DNA from 4 places in the Acidovorax sp. AC410 genome. Region 4 is predicted to be linked to each of the others. Evidence: predicted binding sites of a transcription regulator. Region 4 holds the regulator's gene; each other region holds the start of a gene.
The links. Region 4 encodes FNR, which switches genes on or off when oxygen is low (the NO sensors DNR and NnrR bind a similar motif). Its sites were predicted from a motif close to TTGATNNNNATCAA; they were not measured.
Positions count from the first base shown of each region.

Region 1: the regulator FNR is predicted to act here: its motif matches at 3,289-3,302, upstream of AC0IZS_RS13905 (oxygen-binding di-iron domain-containing protein).
Region 2: the regulator FNR is predicted to act here: its motif matches at 1,703-1,716, upstream of AC0IZS_RS10925 (FeoA family protein).
Region 3: the regulator FNR is predicted to act here: its motif matches at 2,322-2,335, upstream of AC0IZS_RS09585 (universal stress protein).

Region 1 is NZ_CEEDCG010000001.1:2,990,563-2,996,470, reverse strand. Features, by position in the region: gene AC0IZS_RS13920 (penicillin-binding protein 1A) at 197-2,608, shown strand; gene cyaY (iron donor protein CyaY) at 2,689-3,018, opposite strand; gene lptM (LPS translocon maturation chaperone LptM) at 2,992-3,240, shown strand; gene AC0IZS_RS13905 (oxygen-binding di-iron domain-containing protein) at 3,359-4,183, shown strand; gene AC0IZS_RS13900 (protein-methionine-sulfoxide reductase heme-binding subunit MsrQ) at 4,189-4,845, opposite strand; gene msrP (protein-methionine-sulfoxide reductase catalytic subunit MsrP) at 4,875-5,879, opposite strand.
Region 2 is NZ_CEEDCG010000001.1:2,342,046-2,347,953, forward strand. Features, by position in the region: gene AC0IZS_RS10915 (hypothetical protein) at 1-587, opposite strand, end outside; gene AC0IZS_RS10920 (hypothetical protein) at 1,179-1,520, shown strand; gene AC0IZS_RS10925 (FeoA family protein) at 1,831-2,073, shown strand; gene feoB (ferrous iron transport protein B) at 2,070-3,965, shown strand; gene AC0IZS_RS10935 (DUF6587 family protein) at 3,967-4,224, shown strand; tRNA gene AC0IZS_RS10940 (tRNA-Tyr) at 4,461-4,546, shown strand; tRNA gene AC0IZS_RS10945 (tRNA-Gly) at 4,617-4,690, shown strand; tRNA gene AC0IZS_RS10950 (tRNA-Thr) at 4,755-4,829, shown strand; gene tuf (elongation factor Tu) at 4,906-5,908, shown strand, end outside.
Region 3 is NZ_CEEDCG010000001.1:2,060,355-2,066,262, forward strand. Features, by position in the region: gene AC0IZS_RS09575 (LysR family transcriptional regulator ArgP) at 69-983, shown strand; gene AC0IZS_RS09580 (TetR/AcrR family transcriptional regulator) at 1,148-1,768, shown strand; gene AC0IZS_RS09585 (universal stress protein) at 1,846-2,268, opposite strand; gene AC0IZS_RS09590 (metallophosphoesterase) at 2,380-3,225, opposite strand; gene AC0IZS_RS09595 (LysR family transcriptional regulator) at 3,238-4,242, opposite strand; gene AC0IZS_RS09600 (hypothetical protein) at 4,371-4,796, shown strand; gene AC0IZS_RS09605 (hypothetical protein) at 5,013-5,453, shown strand; gene AC0IZS_RS09610 (YciI family protein) at 5,703-5,908, shown strand, end outside.
Region 4 is NZ_CEEDCG010000001.1:4,287,369-4,293,276, reverse strand. Features, by position in the region: gene AC0IZS_RS19935 (putative bifunctional diguanylate cyclase/phosphodiesterase) at 1-176, opposite strand, end outside; gene AC0IZS_RS19930 (HD-GYP domain-containing protein) at 173-1,492, opposite strand; gene AC0IZS_RS19925 (sulfite exporter TauE/SafE family protein) at 1,777-2,514, opposite strand; gene hemN (oxygen-independent coproporphyrinogen III oxidase) at 2,517-3,899, opposite strand; gene fnr (fumarate/nitrate reduction transcriptional regulator Fnr) at 4,072-4,791, shown strand; gene AC0IZS_RS19910 (histidine phosphatase family protein) at 4,796-5,404, opposite strand; gene AC0IZS_RS19905 (MBL fold metallo-hydrolase) at 5,376-5,908, opposite strand, start outside.

The DNA.
Region 1 (5,908 bases), 1.3 Mb from region 4:
GGTAGTTCACCGGCAAAGAATTTTCCCCATCTGATCGGTTCAGAGCGTTGCCAAAACCACACGATTGGTTGGGCGGGCTCTGCGCAATTGCAAGACCGTAAAGCGGCCGCCGAGACCGTTGGTCGGAGCCTTTGGACCGTTTCCACTGAAAGATGCCCGACATTTTTATAATGGCGTCTCCACCAATCGGAGCGATATGCCGCCGCCCTCTTCTTCACAGCCAAAGCCAACCGACTCTTCGACCACCGCTTCCGCGCCTTCCCGCCCCACCTGGCTTCGCTGGCTGCTTCGCTTCGTGCTCTGGACCACAGGCTTGGCGGTCGCAGGCGCGCTCGGCCTGCTGCTGACCATTGCCGTGGCGCTGTCGGTGGCCTATCCCAATTTGCCGGACATCTCGGATCTGGCGGACTACCGCCCCAAGCTGCCCTTGCGGGTCTACTCCTCGGAAGGCGCGTTGCTGGGCGAATTTGGCGAAGAACGGCGCAACCTCACACCTATCCAGGACATCCCCAAGGTCATGAAGGACGCAGTGCTGGCCATCGAGGACTCGCGCTTCTTCCAGCATGGTGGTGTGGACTACAAGGGCGTGATTCGCGCGGGCCTGGCCAATCTGGGCCGCGTCAAAAGCCAGGGCGCGTCCACTATCACAATGCAGGTGGCGCGCAATGTTTATCTGTCGTCAGAGAAAACATTTACTCGCAAAATTTACGAAATATTACTGACATTCAAACTGGAGCATATGTTGACCAAGGACCAGATCCTTGAGATTTACATGAACCAAATTTACCTGGGCAACCGAGCCTACGGATTTTCTGCGGCCGCAGAGGCTTACTTTGGCAAGCCGCTCAAATCCATTTCGATTGCCGAGGCGGCGATGCTGGCCGGCCTGCCCAAGGCGCCTTCCGCCTACAACCCCATCAGCAATCCCAAGCGTGCCCGCTCGCGCCAGCTCTACATCATCGAGCGCATGGAAGAGAACGGCTTCATCACCGCGCAGGAAGCCGCGGCCGCCAAGAAAGAAGACCTCAAGATCCGCAGCGGCCCGGACAACACGCGCATCCACGCCGAGTACGTGGCCGAGATGGCCCGCCAGCTCATTTTCACGCAGTACGGCAATGAGGCCTACACCCGCGGCCTCAACGTGTACACCACGCTGAATGCAGGGGAGCAAGAAGCGGCCTACACTGCGCTGCGCCGCGGCATCATGGACTACGAGCGCCGCCAGCAGTACCGCGGCCCCGAGAAGTTCGTGGTGCTGCCCACTGCCGCCCAGGAAGTCGAAGACGCCGTGGACGATGCCCTGGCCAACCACCCCGACAACGGCGACGTGATGGCTGCCGTGGTGCTTGAAGCCGGCCCCCGCAAGATCGTTGCAGCCCGCGCCAATGGCGACAACCTCGAGATCACGGGCGACGGCCTCAAGCCTGCCCAGTCTGGCCTCAGCGACAAGGCACCGCCCAACATCAAGATCCGCCGCGGCGCCGTGATCCGCGTGGTCAAGACACCCAAGGGCGCCTGGGAGATCACCCAGTTGCCCGAGGTCGAAGGCGCCTTCGTCGCGCTCGATCCGCGCAACGGTTCCATCCGGGCCCTGGTCGGCGGGTTCGACTTCGACAAGAACAAGTTCAACCATGCGGCCCAGGCCTGGCGCCAGCCGGGCTCCAGCTTCAAGCCCTTCATCTACTCGGCAGCATTGGAGAAAGGGTTCACACCCGCCACCGTGGTCAATGATGCCCCGCTGTTCTTCGACGCCGGCACCACCGGCGGTCAGCCCTGGGAGCCCAAGAACTACGACGGCAAGTACGACGGCCCCATGACCCTGCGCACCGGCCTGGCGAAGTCCAAGAACATGATCTCCATCCGCATCTTGCAGGCCGTCGGCCCCAAGACTGCGCAGGAATGGGTGTCGCGCTTCGGCTTCGATGCGGAAAAACACCCTGCCTACCTGACCATGGCGCTGGGAGCGGGCTCGGTCACCCCGCTGCAGATGGCCTCGGCCTACGCAGTGTTCGCAAATGGCGGGTACCGAGTGAACCCCTGGCTGATCGCCAAGGTCACCGACCACAAGGGCCGCGTGATCTCCGAAGTCACGCCGCCCGCAGTGTCCGAGCTCCCGCGCGCCATCGACGCGCGCAATGCCTTCGTGATGAACAGCCTGCTGCAGGAAGTCACCCGCTCCGGCACCGCCGCACGAGCCCAGGGCACACTGAAGCGTTCGGACATCGGTGGCAAGACCGGCACCACCAATGATTCGGTGGATGCCTGGTTCGCGGGCTACCAGTCGACCATCGCCGCGGTGACCTGGATCGGCTACGACACGCCGCGCAACTTGGGCAGCCGCGAAACCGGTGGCGGCCTGAGCCTGCCGGTGTGGATCAGCTTCATGGAGCGCGCGCTCAAGGGCGTCCCCGTGACCGAGCAGGTCGTTCCTCCCGGCGTGGTCAACGTGGGCGGAGAATGGTTCTACGAGGAATATGCACGCAACGCAGGCATTGCCAGCGTCGGGCTGGAGGAACAGCAGCGCACCACCGGCGGTCCCGATGTGGCACCGCATGCGCCACCGCCCACGGAAGAGCGCAACCGAATCCTCGATCTGTTCCGCAACTGATAGCCAGCGCCGGAAGCAAGGGCCGCCGTGTGCGGCCCTTGTTCTTTTTCGCTGCCCGTTCTTTCAACGCTGCCGGCGTGTCAGGCGGAAAAGACCAGCAGCATCCCCGACTGTGCGCGCGCATCCTCGGTCAGCCGGGCAAAGAACTCACCGCTCCCCTTGGTGTCCTGCCACACCGAACCATCGAACTTGTAGTGGTAGCCACCGGACTTGGCGGCCATCCACACCTCGTGCAGCGGCTTTTGCAGGTTGATGACGATCTGGCTTCGGTTCGCAAAGCTCAGCGTGATCATGCCGCCCGAGCGCTGGTTGTCGATGTCGGCGTCGGTCGTGTCATTGAGTTCATCGCAACTGCGCTCGACGGCCGCCAGCAGTTTCTCGGCATGGTCCTGAAATTCAAGGTCAGTCATTACAATTCGCGCATGTTGAAAGCATCCCAAATTCTAGTCAGGACGCTTGTCCTTGCTGCCAGTGCGGCGGCCATCGTGGGTTGCGGTCAGCGCGGCCCGCTGTTCCTGCCCTCCGGTCCCGCGGCCGCCCAGCGCGCCACCCTGCCCGAAACACTCACGCCCGGCGCCACTCCCTCGACAGCCACGTCAGCACCCCAGGCACCCGCTTCCACCGCGCGCTGACCCCATCTCAGGGACCCCGGCGTTCCCGGAGCCCTGATTGCCCATGGCTTGATTTCCATCAAGCCGCTTGGCCATGCGCCGTCCTACAGTCGGTTTTTCACTGCACTGCTGCATTGCCATGGCCATCGAACTGTACCGCGACAAGAACCACGCCTGCCTGATGTTCACCGATCTGATCGAGGAGGATGGCCAGGCGGTGCAGGCGAATCAGTTTCTGATCGTGGACGACGACACCGGCGCCATCATCGACCCGGGCGGCAACCTCGCGTTCAACGAGCTGTTCGTCGGCATGACCAAGCACTTTGCACCGCACAAGCTGTCCTACCTGATTGCCTCGCATGCGGACCCGGACATCATCGCTTCGCTGGACCGCTGGATGACCAGCACCAAGGCCTCGCTGGTGATCTCGCGCGTCTGGGAGCGCTTCGCGCCCCATTTCACCAAGGTCGGCAAGACCGAGAACCGGGTGATAGGCGTGCCCGACAGCGGCGGCCGGCTGCCGCTGGGCCTCAGCGAGCTGGTGCTGCTGCCCGCGCATTTCCTGCACTCCGAAGGCAATTTCCACTTTTACGACCCCATCAGCCGCATCCTCTTCACGGGTGACCTGGCCGTGTCGATGACCTCGGGCGCGCAAGCGGGTATTCCGGTCACCGACCTGGCTGCGCACATTCCGCGCATGGAGGGCTTCCACCGCCGCTACATGGTCTCCAACAAGATCCTGCGGCTGTGGGTGCGCATGGCGCGGCAGTTGGACATTGCCATGCTCGTGCCGCAGCATGGCGCACCCATCCTGGGCAAGAAGGCCATCAATGACTTCTTCGACTGGGTGGAGAACCTGATGTGCGGCATTGACCTGTTCGACGACCGCGCCTACCAGATCCCGACGGCCTCCATCGACCCCGTCACCCGCCAGATGCGACCTGCGCTGCGTACCGCCGGCTGACGCCGCTAGCGCTGCGCCGCGGCACTTTGCCGCGTTGCTGCAACGCCGATAGCCGCCTTGGCTGCCCGCTTGCGCAAGGCCTGCCACACACGCCAGCCAAGCAGCACCGCCAGGATGGCCGCGTACACCGCCACCTCGCCGAAGTTGTTCTTGCCAGCGCGCATCCAGAAGAAGTGCAGGATCGCCAGGCCCGCCACGGCATACACCGTGCGGTGCAGCACCTGCCAGCGCTTGGCACCCAGCGCGCGGATGGCGCGGTTGAACGAGGTGGCGGCCATCAGGGTGAGCAGCACGAACGCCAGGAAACCCACCAGGATGAAAGGCCGCTTGGCAATGTCCACGGCAATGTCGTTCACCTCGAAGCCCATGTCGAACCAGCTGTAGCTCAGCAGGTGCAGCAGCGCATAGAAGAACACGAACACCCCCAGCATGCGCCGAAAGCGTGCCAATTGGGGTGTGGACGTCATGACGCGGACAGGCGTCACCGCCAGCACCAGGCACAGCGCACGCAGGGTCCAGTCACCCGTGGCGCGGATCAGCGCCTCGGCCGGATTCGCACCCAGTTGGTTGGCCACGGCGGCATACACCAGCCACGCCAGCGGCAGCAGGCACAGCACGAACACCACAGGCTTGGCCAGGGGGTGGAGCAGGAACTTTCGCATGGCGGCGAAGGGGTCGGCTTCTGGGGGGCTCAGAAAAATTTCTTGAGGTCCATACCCGCGTACAGCTGGCCGACCTGGGCCTCGTAGCCGTTGAACATCAGCGTCTTGCGCTTCTTCGCGAACAGGCCATCCTCGCCGATGCGCCGCTCGGTCGCCTGGCTCCAGCGCGGATGGTCCACATTGGGGTTCACGTTGGAGTAGAAGCCATATTCCTGCTGCGCCGCCTTGTTCCAGGCCGTGCCCGGCTCCTTGTCGGTGAAGCGGATCTTGACGATGCTCTTGGCACTCTTGAAGCCGTACTTCCACGGCACCACCAGGCGCACCGGCGCGCCATTCTGGTTGGGCAGCACCTCGCCGTACATGCCGAAGGCCAGCAGGGTCAGCGGATGCATGGCTTCGTCCATGCGCAGGCCTTCCACGTACGGCCAATCGAGCACGCGCGAGCCCACGAAAGGCATGGTGGCCTTGTCCGCCAGCGTCACGAACTCCACGTATTTGGCGCTGCCCTGCGGCTCCACGCGCTTGATGAGTTCGGCCAGCGAATAGCCCACCCACGGGATCACCATCGACCAGCCCTCCACACAGCGCAGGCGGTAGATGCGCTCTTCCTGCGCACTGAGCTTGAGCAGGTCTTCGATACCGTACTTGCCCGGCTTCTTCACCAAGCCCTCCACCTCCACCGTCCAGGGCGAGGTCTTGAGGGTGTGCGCATTGCGTGCCGGGTCGGCCTTGTCGGTGCCGAACTCGTAGAAGTTGTTGTAGGTGCTGGCGTCCTTGTAATCGGTCAGCTTCTCCATCGACACCGCGCCCGCCACGGACGACTTGGCACCCGCCAGCGCGGCCAGCTTGCCTGGCCGGGCAGGCGCCGCCGCCTGCGCCAGCGCTTCGCGCCCGGCCCAGGCGGCCATGGCCGCACCGGCGGCGCCGCCAGCCATCAGGCGCAGCATATCGCGGCGCCCCTCGTAGGCCGCACGCGGCGTGATGTCGGAGGAATGCGGGTGGTTGAAACCCGGGTCACGGGAGTGAAATGGCATGGGGGCTCCGGTCAGGCGGTGATGGAATC
Region 2 (5,908 bases), 1.9 Mb from region 4:
GTTTTGAATAACCCTATGATCCGCTCTATGGCCATAGTCCAGACGGCAATCTGTGCTGGGTCAAGGTCTAAAAAGATCTGCCACCAGGAGGAGGAGATGGTGACGACCTTCGGCTCATAGTCCTCTGCGCCAGTCAATTCGTTAATTGCCTTTGCCAAGTTGTTCAATTTGGCAAATTCTTGACTCAAATCTTTAAGGGAGTCACCTACAACTTCCCGCGGTAGTAAAAAGCCAACTTCAGCTTCGCTGTTGTGGACTCGTTGAAATTCGACATCGAAGTGTTCAAAAGCGTTTTCAATCTTATTCAGATGGCCTATCTTTCTTTGCATTTCATCTTTTAATTTTGTCAGACTTGCAGATAGGCCGGTAATGTCGAATCCGAATTCTCGGACAATGTTGTCTATCTCCGAGTTAAGGGACGCTCCAAGAAATTTATCGAATCCAATTTCTTTTATGACTTGAGTTGCGTATGGCTGCAGCAAGTCTGCGTCGGAAATTTCGGAGGCGCGAATGAGCTGGGCCAACTGATTTTTGAACTCAACCAGGTTGCTTTCGGATCGGCTGGATGCATAGGCGTCGATGGACACAATGGCCGATCCTAAAATATCTAAAACTTTGTTATCTTTGAAGTGTTGAACTAAGTCATAAACCACTGCATGAAATCTTCCCAAATGCATAAGCCCTCCATAAATTGATGGTCGTGTAACATTGTGCACAATTCTCGGCGGCGTACTAGTGGAAAATGGCACCGTAGAACTTGATCAAGTAGGGGGGCTAGCGAGACGCCGCGCTTTGCTCTAACGGGTCCAAACCAGGGGCTGTGCGTGCGGGCTGCTACAAAAGTGTGGTCAAATTAAGGCTTCGTCTGCGCGATGTACGGGGAAAACTGAAGTTGGGTTCGATCCCCGCCAGCCGCACCAACGCTTTCTTTTGGAACGAATCGGGTCCCCCGCGTGGGTGGGCCCCTCCCTCACGTGCTGCTATTGCTGCGGAGAGCGCCCTTGCCTGCACCTGTGCATTCCTTGCCATCCGTGGTCTCCACGGAGGCGCCATGCACTCCGTGGAAGATTCGTCCCCTTCTCGCCGCCCACCCCCGTCCCCGCTGATGCCTTCCTGCAGGACCCGCGCTGTGTCGCTGCTGCCGGTGGGTCCGATGTTCCCCCAGACCACTGCTTCCCATGCCGCACCTGCTGTTCAAATGGGTCCTTCGCGAGGACCGCTACGAGTTTTCCGGCCAGGCGCAGACCCCGCGCGCGATGGAGTCGGAGGTCAACGAAGAGATCGTTGCCATCTGGGCATGGATCCAGCGCCAGAAACTGCGTCCGGGCCAGTTCGGCTGGGAGGCCACGCGGCGCACCATGACCAGCAAGGACGAGACCCTGACCGTGAGCCAGGGGGTCATCGTCGCCGACGGCGGAACGATTCTCCATCCGCAGGAAACGCGGCTGGTGGTGACGCTGCCGGAGAAGGTGGCGGTGCAGTTTCGCTTTGAATTCAACGTGGTGGACGACCGGCGCTAGAGGAGTCTGTCGGACCTGGAGCGTCGAAAGCGATTTGCAGCCGACGATTTCCAAGTCCGACAGGCTCCTGGCGGGTCCATCCGGGTCGGATTCAAACGGTCGCCAGCGCGCTGGCGGAACTTTGGCGGCACCGTCGGGTTCCATCCACCCGCGAGGGCACGCCGGGTGAGGGGTGTGTTGAGTCGATGCAGGTCAAGCACGAACTCTTCGGTGCGTCTAATATCCCCAAATACAAATAATTCTCGTCCAATTTTTTGGCGGGCCCGGCTGCACGGCATGGCGTGTCGTGGCCGGCACTCGCCCTGTTCCCATGAAACTACCTGATCTTCCCGATGGCACGCGGGCCGTGGTGGAGGGCGTTGTCGCCTCCAGTCCCTTGATCGATGCCACGGCGCTGCGCCGGCTGGGTGAACTCGGATTTCTGGAGGGCGAACCGCTGACCGTGCTGCGCCGCGGCCCCGGCGGCGCAGAGCCCATCGCCGTGCAGATCGGCGATACGCAATTTGCGTTGCGCATGCTGGAAGCCCAGTGCATCGAGGTACGCCTGGTATGACGGGCCCGGTGATTTCTTCCACCGCCGGCAGCTTGCCCAGCCTGGCCCTGGTGGGCAACCCCAACTGCGGCAAGACGGCGCTGTTCAACCTGATGACCGGCGCGCGCCAGAAGGTGGCCAACTACGCGGGGGTGACGGTGGAGCGCAAGACCGGCACCACGCAGTTGCGCGATGGACGCAGCGCCGCGGTGATCGACCTGCCCGGCACCTACAGCCTGACGCCGGCCACGCCCGACGAGCAGGTGACGCTGGAAGTGATCGAAGGCCAGCGCGCGGGCGAGGCCGTGCCCGACCTGATCGTGGCGGTGGTCGATGCGACCAACCTGCGCATGAACCTGCGCCTGGTGCTGGAGGTGCGGCGCCTGGGCCGGCCCATGGTCCTGGCCCTCAACATGGCCGACGTGGCGCGCTCGCAGGGCCTCAGGATCGATGTGCAACGCCTGTCCGCCGAACTGGGCTGCCCGGTGGTGGAAACGGTGGCCGTCAAGCGCGACGGCCATGCCGCATTGATGGCGGAAATCGCTGCCCAACTCACCCGCCAGCCGGGTGGTGCCCCGGTGCTGGCCCCTGTGGCCGCGCAGGCTGCGGGCACGGCGAGCGACCTGCAGCGCGAGGTGCGCCGCATCCTGGCGGCGGCGGCGCCCGCCGGTGGGCGCAACCAGCGGGTGCAGAACCGGCTCGACGCCATCGTGATGCACCCGGTGTGGGGCCTGGCGGTGCTGGCGCTGCTGCTGTTCCTGATGTTCCAAGCGGTGTTCTCGTGGGCCAACCTGCCCATGGATGCGATCAAGGACCTGATGGCCTGGCTGTCCACCCGGATCACCGAGAACATGGCCGACGGCCCGCTGCGCAGCCTGTTGGTCGATGGCGTGATCGCGGGCGCGGGCGGGGTGTTGGTGTTCCTGCCGCAGATTCTCATCCTGTTCTTCTTCATCCTGGTGCTCGAAGACTCGGGCTACCTGCCGCGCGCAGCCTTCCTGCTGGACCGGCTGATGGGCAAGGTGGGGCTGTCGGGCCGTGCCTTCATCCCGCTGCTGTCGAGCTTTGCCTGCGCGGTGCCGGGCATCATGGCCACGCGCACCATCGGGCCCTGGAAGGACCGGCTGGCCACCATCATGATCGCGCCGCTGATGACCTGCTCGGCCCGGCTGCCGGTGTATGCGCTGCTGATCGGCGCCTTCATCCCCGCCACGCCGGTGGGCTGGTTCGATCTGCGCGGGCTGGTGCTCTTCGCGCTGTACGTGGCGGGCGTGGTGTCGGCCATGGCCGTGGCCTGGCTGTTCAAGCGCCTATGGATGAAGAGCAGCTACCAGCCACTGATGCTGGAACTGCCGCCCTACCGCATGCCCAGCCCGCGCAACCTGCTGCTGGGCCTGTGGGAGCGCGCGCGCATCTTCATCGTGCGCGTGGGCACCATCATCTTCGCGTTGACGGTGGTGTTGTGGTTCCTGTCGAGCTATCCGGCGCCCCCCGAGGGCGCCACCGGAGCCGCCATCCAGTACAGCGCGGCGGGCTGGATGGGCCAGGCGCTGCAGCATGTGTTTGCGCCCATCGGCTTCAACTGGCAGATTTCCATCGCCCTGGTGCCCGGCCTGGCCGCGCGCGAGGTGGCAGTGGGGGCCCTGGGCACGGTGTATGCGCTGTCGGCCGCTGGCGATTCGGTGGCCGATGCGCTGGCGCCTGTGATCGCGCAGACTTGGTCGCTGGCCACGGCGCTGTCGCTGCTGGCCTGGTTTGTGTTCGCGCCGCAGTGCCTGTCGACACTGGCCGTGGTGCGCCGCGAGACCAATTCCTGGCGCTACCCGGCGCTGATGGCCGGCTACCAGTTCGCGCTGGCCTATGCGGCCGCATTTGCGACCTACCGGATCGCCCTGGTGCTGGGAGGGGGCTGAGATGGGCGGACAGATGCTGGTCGTGCTGGTGGTCGTGGCCGCCTGCGCCGTATATGCGGTCTGGAGTCTGGCGCCGGCCGTGGTCCGCCGGGCTGTGGCCAAGGCCGCTCTGCGGCTGCCCTTGCCCGGTTTCCTGGCCCGCCATTTTGGCAGGGTCGCCCTGCGCGCCAGTGCGGGCTGCGGCTGCGATGGCTGCGACGCGCGAACCCCTGCTGTCAAGGAGCAAGCCATCCGCATCCATCGGCGCTCCGGCCCGTGAGATGGCTGCCCGGGAGTGTGGTGTTTGCATGCCGGCGCCCATTTTTTTGCGCTCGACATGCACGACTGCGGCGCCAGGGCATTCCAGGCTGGCATAGAATCGTAGTCTCGGACAAAAACGCCGGAGCCATCGCAAGAGGCGCAGCGCAATGTTCGGGATGAAAAGTGGCGCCAGGAATTTTTCCGCATGAGCTTTTGCGAAGTGCAAAAATTCAGTGCTATAATTCGAAATTCTCCGGAGGGGTGCCCGAGTGGCTAAAGGGGGCAGACTGTAAATCTGTTGGCTTACGCCTACACTGGTTCGAATCCAGTCCCCTCCACCAGTAGAAGAAAAATGAAAGCAGGTTGCGGCAGGCCCTTCGTGGGGCTGGGGTCGCAGGGCCAGTTGGCAGTGCGGGAGTAGTTCAATGGTAGAACCCTAGCCTTCCAAGCTAATGACGCGGGTTCGATTCCCGTCTCCCGCTCCATTGTTCGGTTTGCTGGTTGGTTGAGAAGTAGAAGTCTTTTGATGCTGTGAAAGCGGCTTCAATTGCCCATGTGGCTCAGTGGTAGAGCACTCCCTTGGTAAGGGAGAGGTCGCGGGTCCGATTCCCGCCATGGGCACCAAAAATTCTGGTGCATCCGCTTCAGGTTGCGCCGAAACCTTGTTGTGTAGTTGTAGATTTTTTTCGGAGTCGGAAAAATGGCAAAAGGTAAATTCGAGCGCACGAAGCCTCACGTCAACGTGGGCACGATCGGCCACGTGGACCACGGCAAGACGACCCTGACGGCGGCCATCGCCACGGTGCTGTCTGCCAAGTTCGGCGGCGAAGCCAAGGCATACGACCAGATCGACGCAGCACCTGAAGAAAAGGCCCGCGGCATCACGATCAACACCGCACACGTGGAATACGAAACGGCCAACCGCCACTACGCCCACGTGGACTGCCCCGGCCACGCCGACTATGTGAAGAACATGATCACCGGCGCTGCCCAGATGGACGGCGCCATTCTGGTGTGCTCGGCCGCTGACGGCCCCATGCCCCAGACCCGCGAGCACATCCTGCTGGCCCGCCAGGTGGGCGTGCCTTACATCATCGTGTTCCTGAACAAGTGCGACATGGTCGACGACGAAGAGCTGCTCGAACTCGTCGAAATGGAAGTGCGCGAACTCCTGGACAAGTACAACTTCCCAGGCGACGACACCCCCATCGTGCGCGGCTCCGCCAAGCTGGCCCTGGAAGGCGACAAGGGTCCCCTGGGTGAAGAAGCCATCATGAAGCTGGCCGACGCCCTGGACAACTACATCCCCACGCCAGAGCGCGCTGTGGACGGTGCCTTCCTGATGCCCGTGGAAGACGTGTTCTCGATCTCCGGCCGCGGCACCGTGGTGACCGGCCGTATCGAGCGCGGCATTGTCAAGGTCGGCGAAGAAATCGAAATCGTCGGCATCAAGGACACCGTCAAGACCACCTGCACCGGCGTGGAAATGTTCCGCAAGCTGCTGGACCAAGGCCAGGCTGGCGACAACGTTGGCCTGCTGCTGCGCGGCACCAAGCGTGAAGACGTGGAGCGCGGCCAAGTGCTGTGCAAGCCCGGCTCGATCAAGCCACACACCCACTTCACGGCTGAAGTGTATGTGCTGAGCAAGGACGAAGGCGGCCGCCACACCCCGTTCTTCAACAACTACCGTCCTCAGTTCTACT
Region 3 (5,908 bases), 2.2 Mb from region 4:
AGTCTGTCTAATGCAGCGGTCGCCCACGAGGCGTCCGCCGCCCGGGTTTTTTTGCGAGCCTTGAAGCCATGAGCACCTATGATCCTGCCGCCCTGGAATGCCTCGCCGCCATCGTCGAAGAGGGCGGCTTCGAGCGCGCCGCCCAGCGCCTGAACGTCACGCAGTCGGCCGTTTCGCAGCGCCTGCGCGCGCTGGAAGCGCAGGTGGGCTCGGTGCTCATCGTGCGCAGCCGGCCGCTGCGGCCGACCTCGGCGGGGCAGTTGCTGCTCAAGCACACCAAGCAGATGCGCCTGTTGCGCGCCGACCTGGAGCGCGACCTGCAGGAGCTGGCCCCCAGCGCCCCCGGCGCCACGCGCGAGGACGAGCGCATCTCGATTGCCATCAATGCCGACAGCATCGCCACCTGGGCCATGGGCGCGCTGCACGAACTGGTGGGCCAGCGCCTGCCGCTCGAAATCATCGTTGATGACCAGGACTTCACGCAGGAGTGGCTGCGCTCGGGCCAGGTGCTGGGCTGCGTCACCACGCTCAAGCAGGCGCTGCGCGGCTGCAAGATGGTGCCGCTCGGGGCCATGCGCTATGTGGCCGTGGCGTCCCGGGACTTTGCTGAAAAGCACCTGCCCCACGGCCTCACCCCACACAACTTCCGCGAGGTGTCGTTCCTCTCCTTCAACCGCAAGGACGACATGGCGGCCGAGTTCGTGGCGCGCACCTTCGGGCTCAAGCGGGTCGCGCTCAACCATTTGTTCGTGCCCAGCACCGAGGGGCAGATGCGCGCCGTGGCCGCCGGCTGGGCTGTGGGCGTGGTGCCCGAGCTGCTCGCGCGCGGGCCCGTTGCCGATGGCAGCATGGTGGACCTGGCGCCGGGCCACGCGCTGCCCATCCAGCTGTACTGGCACTGCTGGAACCTCGAATCGGTGGTACTGGACGCCCTGACGGCGGCGCTCACTGCCACGGCCGCAAAGACGCTGACCCAGCCCTGATCTCCAGGCCCGGGGCTGTAAAAGCAGTCAACAGGGGGTAACCCGCACGAAATGGCACTCCCCGCAGTGGGGCGGCACGATTCCTGCAGACTAAAACGTGAACGGCGTAGTTGTATTGCAACTTTGTCATTTATTTTTTTACTGCAATGTATAAGATGGGGTCCATGTCCACCACCACGCTACAACCCAAAGTGTCCTTCAAGGAGCAGATGCACCAGGCTCGGGAGGGCGCGATCCTCCAGTCGGCCTGTCGCCTGCTGGGTGAAAAGGCCTTCGACGCGATGACCATGGACGATGTCGCCAACGCGGTGGGCATCGCCAAGGCCAGCCTGTACAAGCACTTCTGCAGCAAGGAAGAGCTGTGCAGCGCCGCCATGGTGCAGATCCTCGCACGGGTGCGCGCCTACCTGGCCGCGCTTCCCGAGGAACTGCCGGCGCACGAGAAGCTGCGCGCCCTGGTGCGCTGGTCGCTGGAGCGCCTGCTGACCAACGAAATGCCGCTGCTGCCCAGCCGCAACTCCTCGCTGCGCGCGGTGCTCATGGCCGACAAGGACTACCTCGATGGCCTGGTCACCGTGAGCGACCAGATCGGCGAGTGGATCGTGCAAGCCCAGGCGCAGGGCGTGATCAACCCCACGCTGCCCCCGCTGGTGGTGCTGTACACCCTGTATGCACGCGCCTGCGACCCGGTCGTGACCTTCCTCAAGGAAGGTGGCCAGTACTCCGACGCCGAGATCGTGGACCTGGTGCTGCGCACCTGCTTCGATGGGCTGGTATCGAGGTGACGTGGTAGTGACCGCACGCGAAAACGCCCGGCATTCCGGGCGTTTCGCATCAGGGGGCGGCGCGTGCCGCCGCCAATTCAACGCACCAGCAGCACCGGCACCTTGCAGTGCGCCAGCACCTGCGTCGTCACGGAGCCCATGACCAGGGTGGCGAGTGCGCCATGGCCGTGCGAGCCCATCACCAGCAGGTCGTAGCGGCCGGAGTCCGCCACCTTGGCAATGGTTTCCCCGACCTGGCCGACCTTGACGATGGTCTTGGCCTGCACTCCCTGGCGGGAAATGAACTTGAGCACCGGGGCCAGGATCTTGTCGGCTTCCTCGGCGTGGTAGGTGTCCACGGCTTCCTTGCCCAGGGCCGAGCGCGCGCGGGCGGGCAGGGGGGCCTGCACGGTGAGCACCGTGTAGTCGTGTTTCGGGCCCAGCAATTCTTCGTGCGCAGCCAGGTAGGCGAGCATTTTCTTGGTGAAGGCGCTGCCGTCGACAGCGAGCAGGATGTTCATTCGAGTTCTCCTAATTGGAATGGTCAGACTAATCGGCGCGGGCGGTTGTTGTCTTGACCTGTGTCATGCTTTTCATCCTGCGCTCTGCGGGGCATGGGCCCCGTCGACCGATCATACGGTCACGCAGTACCGGGGCCGGAAGGTTTCCTGTTCCCCATTGCGGGCATAGCCCAGCGGATTGGCCACCACCCTGCATGCAAAGGGGCTGCCATCGGCCCGCGCGCCCTGTACCGTGTAGTCGCTCGGCGAATGCAGGTGGCCGTGGATCCATAGCTGCGCGTGGGGCAGCAGCCCATCGAGCACATTGCAAAAGCCGGCCGTACCCGGCACCACGCCGTAGCGTGGGTCGGCGCTGCGCAGGCTGGGGGCAAAGTGGGTGATGGCCACCGTGGTCCCGTCAAAGGGCGTGGACAGGGCTTCGCGCAGCCACTCTGTGCATACCAGTGCCAGCTCGCGCATGGGCTCGGCCAGGAAGAGCTCGCCGTCCTTGGTGCCACCGGTCTTGCGCAGGTAGTGGTTGGCCGCACGAAAGGCCTTCTCGCGCAGCTTCAGGCGCCGGGTGAGGTCACCCACCTGCTGGTCGTCGGCCAGTGCGTCGTAGTCGGCCCACAGGGTGGTGCCCACGAAGCGCACGCTGCCCATCACCAGCGTCTCGCGCTCCAGCATGCGGATGCCCAGGCGCGCGCAGGTGGCGCGCAGGCGCTCATGGGCGACGTCGAAGTCGAGCGCGTCGTACTCATGGTTGCCCGGGACGAACAGCACCGGCGTGGGCCAGCCGGCGAACTGCGGCAGCGGCGAAAAACGCGCCAGGCCGAAGTCCTCGTCCTGCATGCGGCCCCCCTCCTGGTAGGAGCCGATGTCGCCCGCCAGCACCAGCAGGTCTGCGCCCGGCGCAGGCTCGGGCATGAAATCGGGGTTGGCTTCGAGGTGCAGGTCGGACAGGATCTGGATTTTCATGGACCCCGCAGTCTAAGGTGTCACGCCGAACGGCGTGCCCGCTGCATGGCCGGGCTCTCCCTGCGGAAACGCGCGCCGTGCCGAACGCGCCAGCGCCGACAGCAGCCAACCCATGGCCGCCTCCTGCGTGCTGTTGCGGCGCCACAGCGCGTCCACATGCACCGGGGGCACGTCAAAGGGCAGGTTGCGCTGCACCAGGGCGTCGGCGATCCCGGTCACCGGCACGAAGTGGCGCGGCAACACGGTGAGCATGTCCGAACCCGAGACCACGCGGCCGGCGGTGAAGAACTGGTTCACGGTGAGCACCACGCGCCGGCGCCGCCCGAGCGAGGCCAGCGCCTCGTCGATGAAGCCGAAGGGCCGGCCCGAAAAGCTCACCAGCATGTGGCGTGCCTCGCAGTAGGCATCGAGCGTCAGCGGCGCATCGGCCAGCGGGTGGCCCTGGCGCATCACGCACATGTATTCGCTGTCGTACAGGCGCCGGCTCTCGAAGGACACCATGCCACCCGATTGTTCGCGCGCCGTGAGGTCGGCCAGCACGGCGGGAAAGTAGCCCACGGCCATGTCGGCTGCCTCTTCTTCGAGCAGGCGGCGCGGGTCGCGCGTGGTCAGGGGCACCACCCGCACCGCGACGCCGGGCGCCTCGCTCTCCAGAATCTCCACCAGGCCGGGCACCAGGGTCGCCCCCGTGGCATCGGCCATGGCCAGCACAAAGGTGGACTCGGCCGTGGCCGGATCGAAGCGGCCGGGCGACAGCGATTCCTGCAGCTGCGTGAGCGCGTCGCGGATGGGGGGCCACAGGGCCAGGGCGCGGGGCGTGGGCTCCACCCCCTGGCCGCTGCGCACCACCAGGTCGTCGCCCAGCACCTCGCGCAGGCGGCGCATGGCGTTGCTCACGGCCGGCTGGGTCAGCGAGAGCTTGTGCGCCGCCTTGGTCAGGCTGCGCTCGGCCATGACTTCGTCAAAAACCCGCAGCAGGTTCAGATCGAGCGAGCGAAAGTTGAGGCGGCTGGACATGGTTTCGGATCATCACCAATGTGAATACCAATGATTCAACATATAAATTTGAAAGACTAAAGGGTAAACCCTAGTATTGCGACATCGCCCGGGCAATGTCGCCAAAAGCGCTGAATAGGGGAACCGAAATGACCAATTTTGTACACGTGGACTATCCAACCGAACACCCCGGCGTGATCCGCGCCGAAAAGGCTGCCGCTGCCCTCAAGGGCATCGCCGCAGGCTTCGACAGCGCCCGCGGTGCTGCCTCCCTGATGCTGGCCGCCGTGGTCTCCGCCCTGCTGGTGCTGGCCAACCAGGTGGTCGATCGCTGGACCGACGGCCACCTGCTGTCGGCCTGGGTCGTGCTCTGGCTGGTGGCCTTCGCTGCCCTGGCCCTGCTGTCCGCACCGGCCCGCCGTGCCGGCCTGGCCCTGCGCGCCGGCTTCGCCCGCTGGGCCGAAAGCCAGCGCCACGCCGCCGAAGACCGCCGCACCTGGCAGGTCGCCCTGCGCGATCCGCGCATCATGGCCGAACTGAACCACGGCCTGACCGACATCCGCAAGTACTACTGAGCCAGCGCTCCTGCCCTCAGGCAGGGCCGCCCTCGACATTCAAAGCCGTGGCATGCCACGGCTTTTTTGTTGCGGGCTGGAGCGGGATTGGGCGATACATCACTGCAGTGAATGGCGGTAATTCAAGATATAAACTTGATAACACCTGGGGTAAACCCTAAGATTTAGTCACTCGCCCGGCAATGTCGCCAAAAGCGCTAGAAAAGGGGAAACCAAATGACCAATTTTGCACACGTTGACTATCCAACCGAACACTCGGGCGTGATCCGCGCCCAGAACGCCGCTGCCGCCATCAAGGGCATCGCAGCCGGCTTTGACAGCGCCCGTGGCGCCGCCTCCCTCCTGCTCGCCGCCATCGTCTCCGCCCTGCTGGTGGTGGCCAACCAGGTGATCGACACCTGGAGCGAAGGCCACCTGCTGGCCGCCTGGATGGTGCTGTGGCTGGTGGCATTCGCCGCCCTGGCCCTGCTCTCGGCCCCCGCACGCCGCGCCGCTGCCGCCCTGCGCGCCGGTTTCGCCGGCTGGGCCGAAAGCCGCCGCCGCGCCGCCGAAGACGAACGCACCTGGCAAGTCGCCATCCGCGACCCGCGCATCATGGCCGAACTGAGCCACGCCATGGGCGTGCGCACGGTGAACGACCTGCGCGCCGGCTACTGAGCGGGCCCTGCTCCTGCCTGCCGCACGACGGCAGATGGAATCTGAACAAAGCCGTGGCATCGCCACGGCTTTTTTCATGGGCGCTTGCGGGCCGTGGTGGGACGCGGGACGTGGAAACGGACAAAATAATCGGGGCGCATGTCGAAAAAGCCGACGCGACGGCGTCCTTGGTGCACCGGAATCCCTGGCGCGCCAAGCCGCACCGGGCGGTTCCGGAGTCTTGACGTTCACCACTTCCAAGGAACCACCATGAAGTACATGCTTCTGATCTACAGCGACCCCCAACGCGAGCCTGCCTACGGCACGCCCGGGTTCCAGGCCATGATGGCCGGCTACTTCGCCCTCAGCGCGAAGATGAGGGACGACGGCGTCCTGGTGGCCGGCGATGGACTGCAAGGGATCGAAACCGCCACCTCGCTGCGCATCCGTGGCGGCAAGGTGGAAACCATGGATGG
Region 4 (5,908 bases):
TCCTGCGGCGTAGCCGCCAGCAGGGTCACCGGTGTGCCCAGCATGTCGGCGATGCCCAGGCCGGTCAGGTGCTCGGCCGCCTGGTTGGCGGCCAGGATGTGCAAGCTCTTCTCATCGACGAGCCACACCGCCTCCAGCAAACCATCGATCCATGCCTGCGGCAGCGGCCGGATCACGCTCCACCCTCTTCGGGGACGGGGGCCACGGCACGCTCGAAGAAATAGCAGATGCGCTTGCGCGGCGACAGGTAGTCGAGCGCTTCGCGCGGCAGCTGGGCAGGCTTCAAGCTGCGGCGGATACCGAGCTCGGGCACCGTCTCCAGATCGAGGATGGGTGCCTCGTCCTTGGGCACGCGCGCATCGTGCACGATCACCTTGGGCCGCAGCGGCCGCGAGGAGTTGACCGAGGCCACGATGGCGTAGCGGTCGTTGACCAACTGCACGATGGAGCCCGGCGGGTACACCCCCATCATGCGGATGAAGGCCCCCAGCACCACGGCATCGAAGCGCGCCTTGTGCTGGGCAAAAATCACCGACAGCGCCTCGTGCGGGGTCAGTCCGCCCATGCCGCTGCCAGGGCTGCACAGGCGGTCGTAGTGGTTGACCAGCGCCAACACCTGGCCGGGGCGCGAGAGGTCTGCCGCCGTGAGCCGCATCGGAAAACCGCTGCCGTCCACCATTTCATGGTGCTGCGCAATGGCCAGCAGCACCGGCTTGCCCAGGCCCATGCGGCCCGCCAGCGCCACCGACTCGCGCACATGGCCTTCGTAGCGGGCGCGGTCGGGCGCGGGCATGTGCGCCTGTACGTTCTTGAATGCGTCGGGCAGGCGCAGCTTGCCCAGGTCGTGGATCAGGGCCGCCACGCCCAGGTCCTGCAGGTCCTCGACCTTCATGCCCAGGGCCTTGCCCAGCAGCAGGCTGACGACCAGCACATTCACCGGGTGCAGCGCACCGGGTTCGCCCACCCCCTCGGAGAGCAGGCGGATCACCGAATCGCCGTTGTTGAGCAGGTCGCTGACGCAGCCGGCCACCAGCACCTCACCGTCGGTGCGGGCGCGCTCGGGATGGTCCACAACCACCTTTTCCAGCGCCACATAGCGGCGCGTGGCCTCGCCAAAGCGCTGGTTGCACTGCGCCAGGGCACTGTTCTGCGCCTCCAGCAACCGGCGTCGGCGCGCAGCGGCCTCGTCCACCGCCGGGTCGCGCGGCGGGGCCGGCGGCTCTGCAGGTGCGGCTGCTTCGCCAGCGCCGGCATCCTGGGTCGCCTCGGGGCTGCCCACCGGCGCCAGCGCCAGTTCGCGCAGGTCGGGGTCGCTCTTCTTGGGGACGTAACGCACCTCGGTCAGCCCCAGCTCGCGCAAGGTGGCGATCTGTTCGGCGGACGCTACCCGGAAACTGCTCACCGGAAACGGATGGTGCATCCAGCCCAGATCGAGCTGGATATACATGCCGATGCGCAGTTGGCGGATATCGATGAGGATGGAAGAATTCACTTCAGGCGTACGTGAGGAAACACGGCGGCACTTCTGCCACCATTGGTTACACCCATTATCTCCAGTTCTTGGTGCTTGTCTTGCCCCGCCATGTCTTAGGACATACCCCCCACTCCGGGGCTGGCGGGGGCCGCGGCCCGCTTTACCTATTGGTAAAAACCCTGCGGTGGCTCGCGACCCGAAAGGCTGCCCGTGCAGACCCGGTCAGCCCCATGCGTGCGTACAAGTACGTAGGACATGCAAAACAACAGTCCGCCCTGCCCCGCCCAAGGCCCTCGGATGTATCACCGGCACCACAGCGAGGGCTTGTAGACCAGGTCCATCCACAGCGCCCAGCCGGCGGCCGCACACAGCAGCCCCCCGGCCACGCGGGTGCCCCAGTCGGCCCGGGCCTGGTTCAGGCGGCTGCGCAGCCGCGACCACAGCCAGGGCCCGCCCACCAGCCACAGGCCACTGCCCAGGGCGAACAGCGCCATGGTGGCCGCCCCCTGCACCGGCCCGCCGCTGAGCGCCGCGACCAGCAGGGCCGAGTACAGCAGGCCGCAGGGCATCAGCGCCCACAGCAGCCCGGCGGCGCCCACACCGCCCGCCCCCGCCGTGAGCGGCCACACGCGCTGCCATACCGCACGGCCCAGGCCTTCCACCCAGGCCGGCTGGCGCGCCTGCACCAGGAGCAGCAGGCCCCAGGCCATGATGGCCAGGTGCAGAAAGGTCCAGGCCGGCTCCAACGCGGCCGTGCGCTGGGTCAGCCAGGCCAGGCTGTCCATCGCGGTCGCAGCGGCCGCGCCCAGACCCGCATAGCCGGCCACCCGCCCGCCATGGAAAGCGATGGATCGCGCCAAGGAGAAGGAGGGTGCGACAGGGGCCACGGCAAGCCCTGCACCGACCGGCCCGGCCCAGCGAACGGGTTGTTCCCCGCCCTGCCCCACCAGCGCCCCGCAAGGCGCCGCGCACATGGCCAGGCAGTGCGGGCCGCCGGCCAGCCCCATCAGCAGCGCAGTCCAGCCCAGGGTGGTCAGCATGGTCAGATGATTCTTGAAAAGCGGGCCCGGTTGCGGTCGGCCTGCAAATAGCGGTCGAACACCATGGCGATGCCGCGCACGAAGAACCAGCCCATGGCCGAAACGGTGATGCCCTCCTGGGTCACGCTGACCAGGCCCTGCTCCTGCATGCCTTCGAGCTGCTCCAGTTCGGCCGCAAAGGTGCGCCGGAAGTCGATCAGCCAGCCCGCCTCGATGGATTCGAACAGCAGCTCCCCCTGGCACATCAGCGCCATGATGACGGCGCGGCGCACCAGGTCGTCGCGGTTCAGCGCCAGGCCGCGCACCACGGGCAGGCGGCCCTGGTCCAGCAGGTCGTAGTACTCGTCCAGGGTCTTGGCGTTCTGGCTGTAGGTGGCGCCCACCCGGCCGATGGCCGAGACCCCGAGGGCGATCAGGTCGCAATCGGGCTGGGTGCTGTAGCCCTGGAAGTTGCGGTGCAGCCGCCCCTGGCGCTTGGCCACGGCCAGCGCATCGGTGGGCAGCGCGAAGTGGTCCATGCCCACATACACATAGCCCGCGTCCATGAATTGCTGCAGCGAGCGCGAGAGCATGGCCACCTTGGAAGGCGCCGCCGGCAGCTCGGCCGGCACGATGCGCCGCTGCGGCTTGAAGCGCTCGGGCAGGTGCGCGTAGGCATACAGCGCAATGCGGTCGGGCCGCAACTGCTTGACCTGCTCCAGCGTGCGGTCGAAGGATTCGGGCGTCTGCCGCGGCAGGCCATAGATCAGGTCCACGTTGACCGACTCGAAGCCCAGGCTGCGCGCCGCCTCCACCAGCGCAAACACCTGCCCGGCCGGCTGCACGCGGTGCACGGCCTTCTGCACGTCGGCATCGAAGTCCTGCACGCCAAAGCTCAGGCGGTTGAACCCGAGCTCGGCCAGCACCGCCAGGCGCTCGGGGGTCACGGTGCGCGGGTCCACCTCGATGGAGTATTCGCCGCCCGGCGCAAACGTGAAGCTGCGCCTGAGCACCGCCATCAGCTCGCGCAGCTTGTCGTCCGACAGAAAGGTGGGCGTGCCCCCGCCCAGGTGCAGCTGGCTCACCATCTGGCCCGTGCCGCAGTGGGCCGTGTGCAGCGCCACCTCGCGCGCCAGGTAGCGCAGGTAGACGTCGCCCCGGTCGTGGTGCCTGGTGATGATCTTGTTGCAGGCGCAGTAGTAGCACAGCGATTCGCAGAACGGAATGTGTACATACAGCGACAGCGGCAGCGCCTTGCCCGGCGTGCCCGCCTTGCGCTGGGCCAGTGCCAGCACATACTCGTCTTCGCCAAAGGCTTCTACAAAACGGTCCGCCGTGGGGTAAGAGGTATAACGGGGACCAGGCACATCGAAACGGCTCAGAAGTTCGGGCGTCACAGCGGTCATTTGGGGGAAATCCTTCTTTGGTAAGGACTTTGCCGCAGCCGTTGCCCACCGACCTTGATGTAGATCAAGTGTTCACGGAGTCAGAGTGGCGACAATTTGATGCATGTCAGCCACCACCACGCTCCTCTCCCCGGACACGGTCCGCCCGCGCATCCAACCAGCGTCCACGCCCATGAACCCGCTTGCCATCAAAGTCGCCTGCTCCAACTGCAACCTGCGCGAGCTGTGCATGCCCGTGGGCCTGGACGAGAAGCAGCTGGAGCGCATCGACGAGATCGTGGCCGTGCGGCGCAAGATCAAGCGCGGGGGCACGCTGTTCCACAACGGCGAGATGTTCACCTCGCTGTACGCCATCCGCACCGGCTTCTTCAAGACCTGCGTGGCCACCGAGGACGGGCGCGACCAGGTGACGGGCTTTCAGATGGCGGGCGAGATCATCGGCCTGGACGGCATCGTCAACGACCACCACACCTGCGACGCCGTGGCCCTGGAGGATGCCGAGGTCTGCGTGATGCCGTTCGACCGCATCGAGGAGCTCTCGCGCGAGGTCACGGCCCTGCAGCACCATGTGCACAAGATCATGAGCCGCGAGATCGTGCGCGAGCACGGGGTCATGCTGCTGCTGGGCAGCATGCGCGCCGAGGAGCGCCTGGCCGCCTTTCTGCTGAACCTGGTGCAGCGCCTGCACGCGCGCGGGTTCTCGCAGTCCGAGCTGGTGCTGCGCATGACGCGCGAAGAAATCGGCAGCTACCTGGGCCTCAAGCTCGAAACCGTGAGCCGCACCTTCTCGAAGTTCGCCGAGGACGGCATCGTCGAGGTCAAGCAGCGCCATGTGCGCATCCTCGACACCGATGCCTTGAAGCGCATCGTCAACTCGCAGACGTGTAACTAACCCCTCAGACCTGGACCTGCAGGCGGGCCAGCACCTCGGTCTTGCCGCTGCGGTCTGCGCGCAGGATCAGCGCCTCGCCCGAACTGGTGTTGGTGCTGGCCAGATCGGACAGCACGAACATATGGGTGAACCAGGCCTCGAAACTCCCGCGCCGGGCCGAGGCGGCCACCAGCGCCTGGCGCAGCTCGCGCAGGTGGCCGGCACCGGTGGTCTCCGGCGCGCCGCGCGGCGAGCCCAGCGCGGGCCACACCTGGGGGGCGGCAAATGCCAGCGTGGCACTGTCGATGCAGCGGCACCAGGGGCTCGAAAGCACCTTGGCCGGCTGCAGCTGGCGCTCCTTGAACCACGCCCCGGTGCGCCGCGCCTGCTCGCGCCCTTCTTCGCTGAGGTTGCGCTGCGTGCCGCAATCGCCCAGGCGAAACCCCGGTGGATCGAAGGTGCCAGGTGCCAGCGCATGGCGGAACGCGGCCACCACCCCGCCCTTGCGCAGCAGGGCCTCGGCCTCGGCGTCCTGGGCGGCCCAGGCGTGCAGCGTGGTCAACGCCAGCCCGGCGCCCAGCACGGTGCGCCGGCCAACGGCCGCTTCAGGCTGCGGGCTGGAAGGCATAGCCATTGCCCGATGCCGCCATGCGCCCGAATGCCGGGAACGGGAAGTGAAAGCCCCCCAGCATGGCATTGCTGGCGGTGATGCGTTGGAACACCTCGCGCCGCACCTTGCGCGCGGCCTCGGCATCCATGTCGAAGGTCACGGCCCAGTCGGGGTTGCGTGCGAAGAGGGCCGGCACATTGGTCAGGTCGGCCACGTAAAAGAAGTTCTGGCCGGCGGACTTGAGCTCGAACAGCGTGTGGCCCGGTGTGTGCCCGTAGGCCGCCACGGACTGGATGCCCGGCGCCACTTCGGTGCCCGCCCCGAACTGCACCAGCGTGTCGGCCGGCATGGTGGCAAAGGTGCGGCGCACGTTCTCGAAGGCGCCCTTCATGCCCGCAGGGGCAGCCGCCATGCGGGCATCGTCCATCCAGAAGGCATGCTCGGCGGCCGGCACCAGCACCTTGGCCTTGGGGAAGGTCAGCGCGCCCGCCTTGTTGCGAATGCCGTTGATGTGGTCGCCGTGGTAGT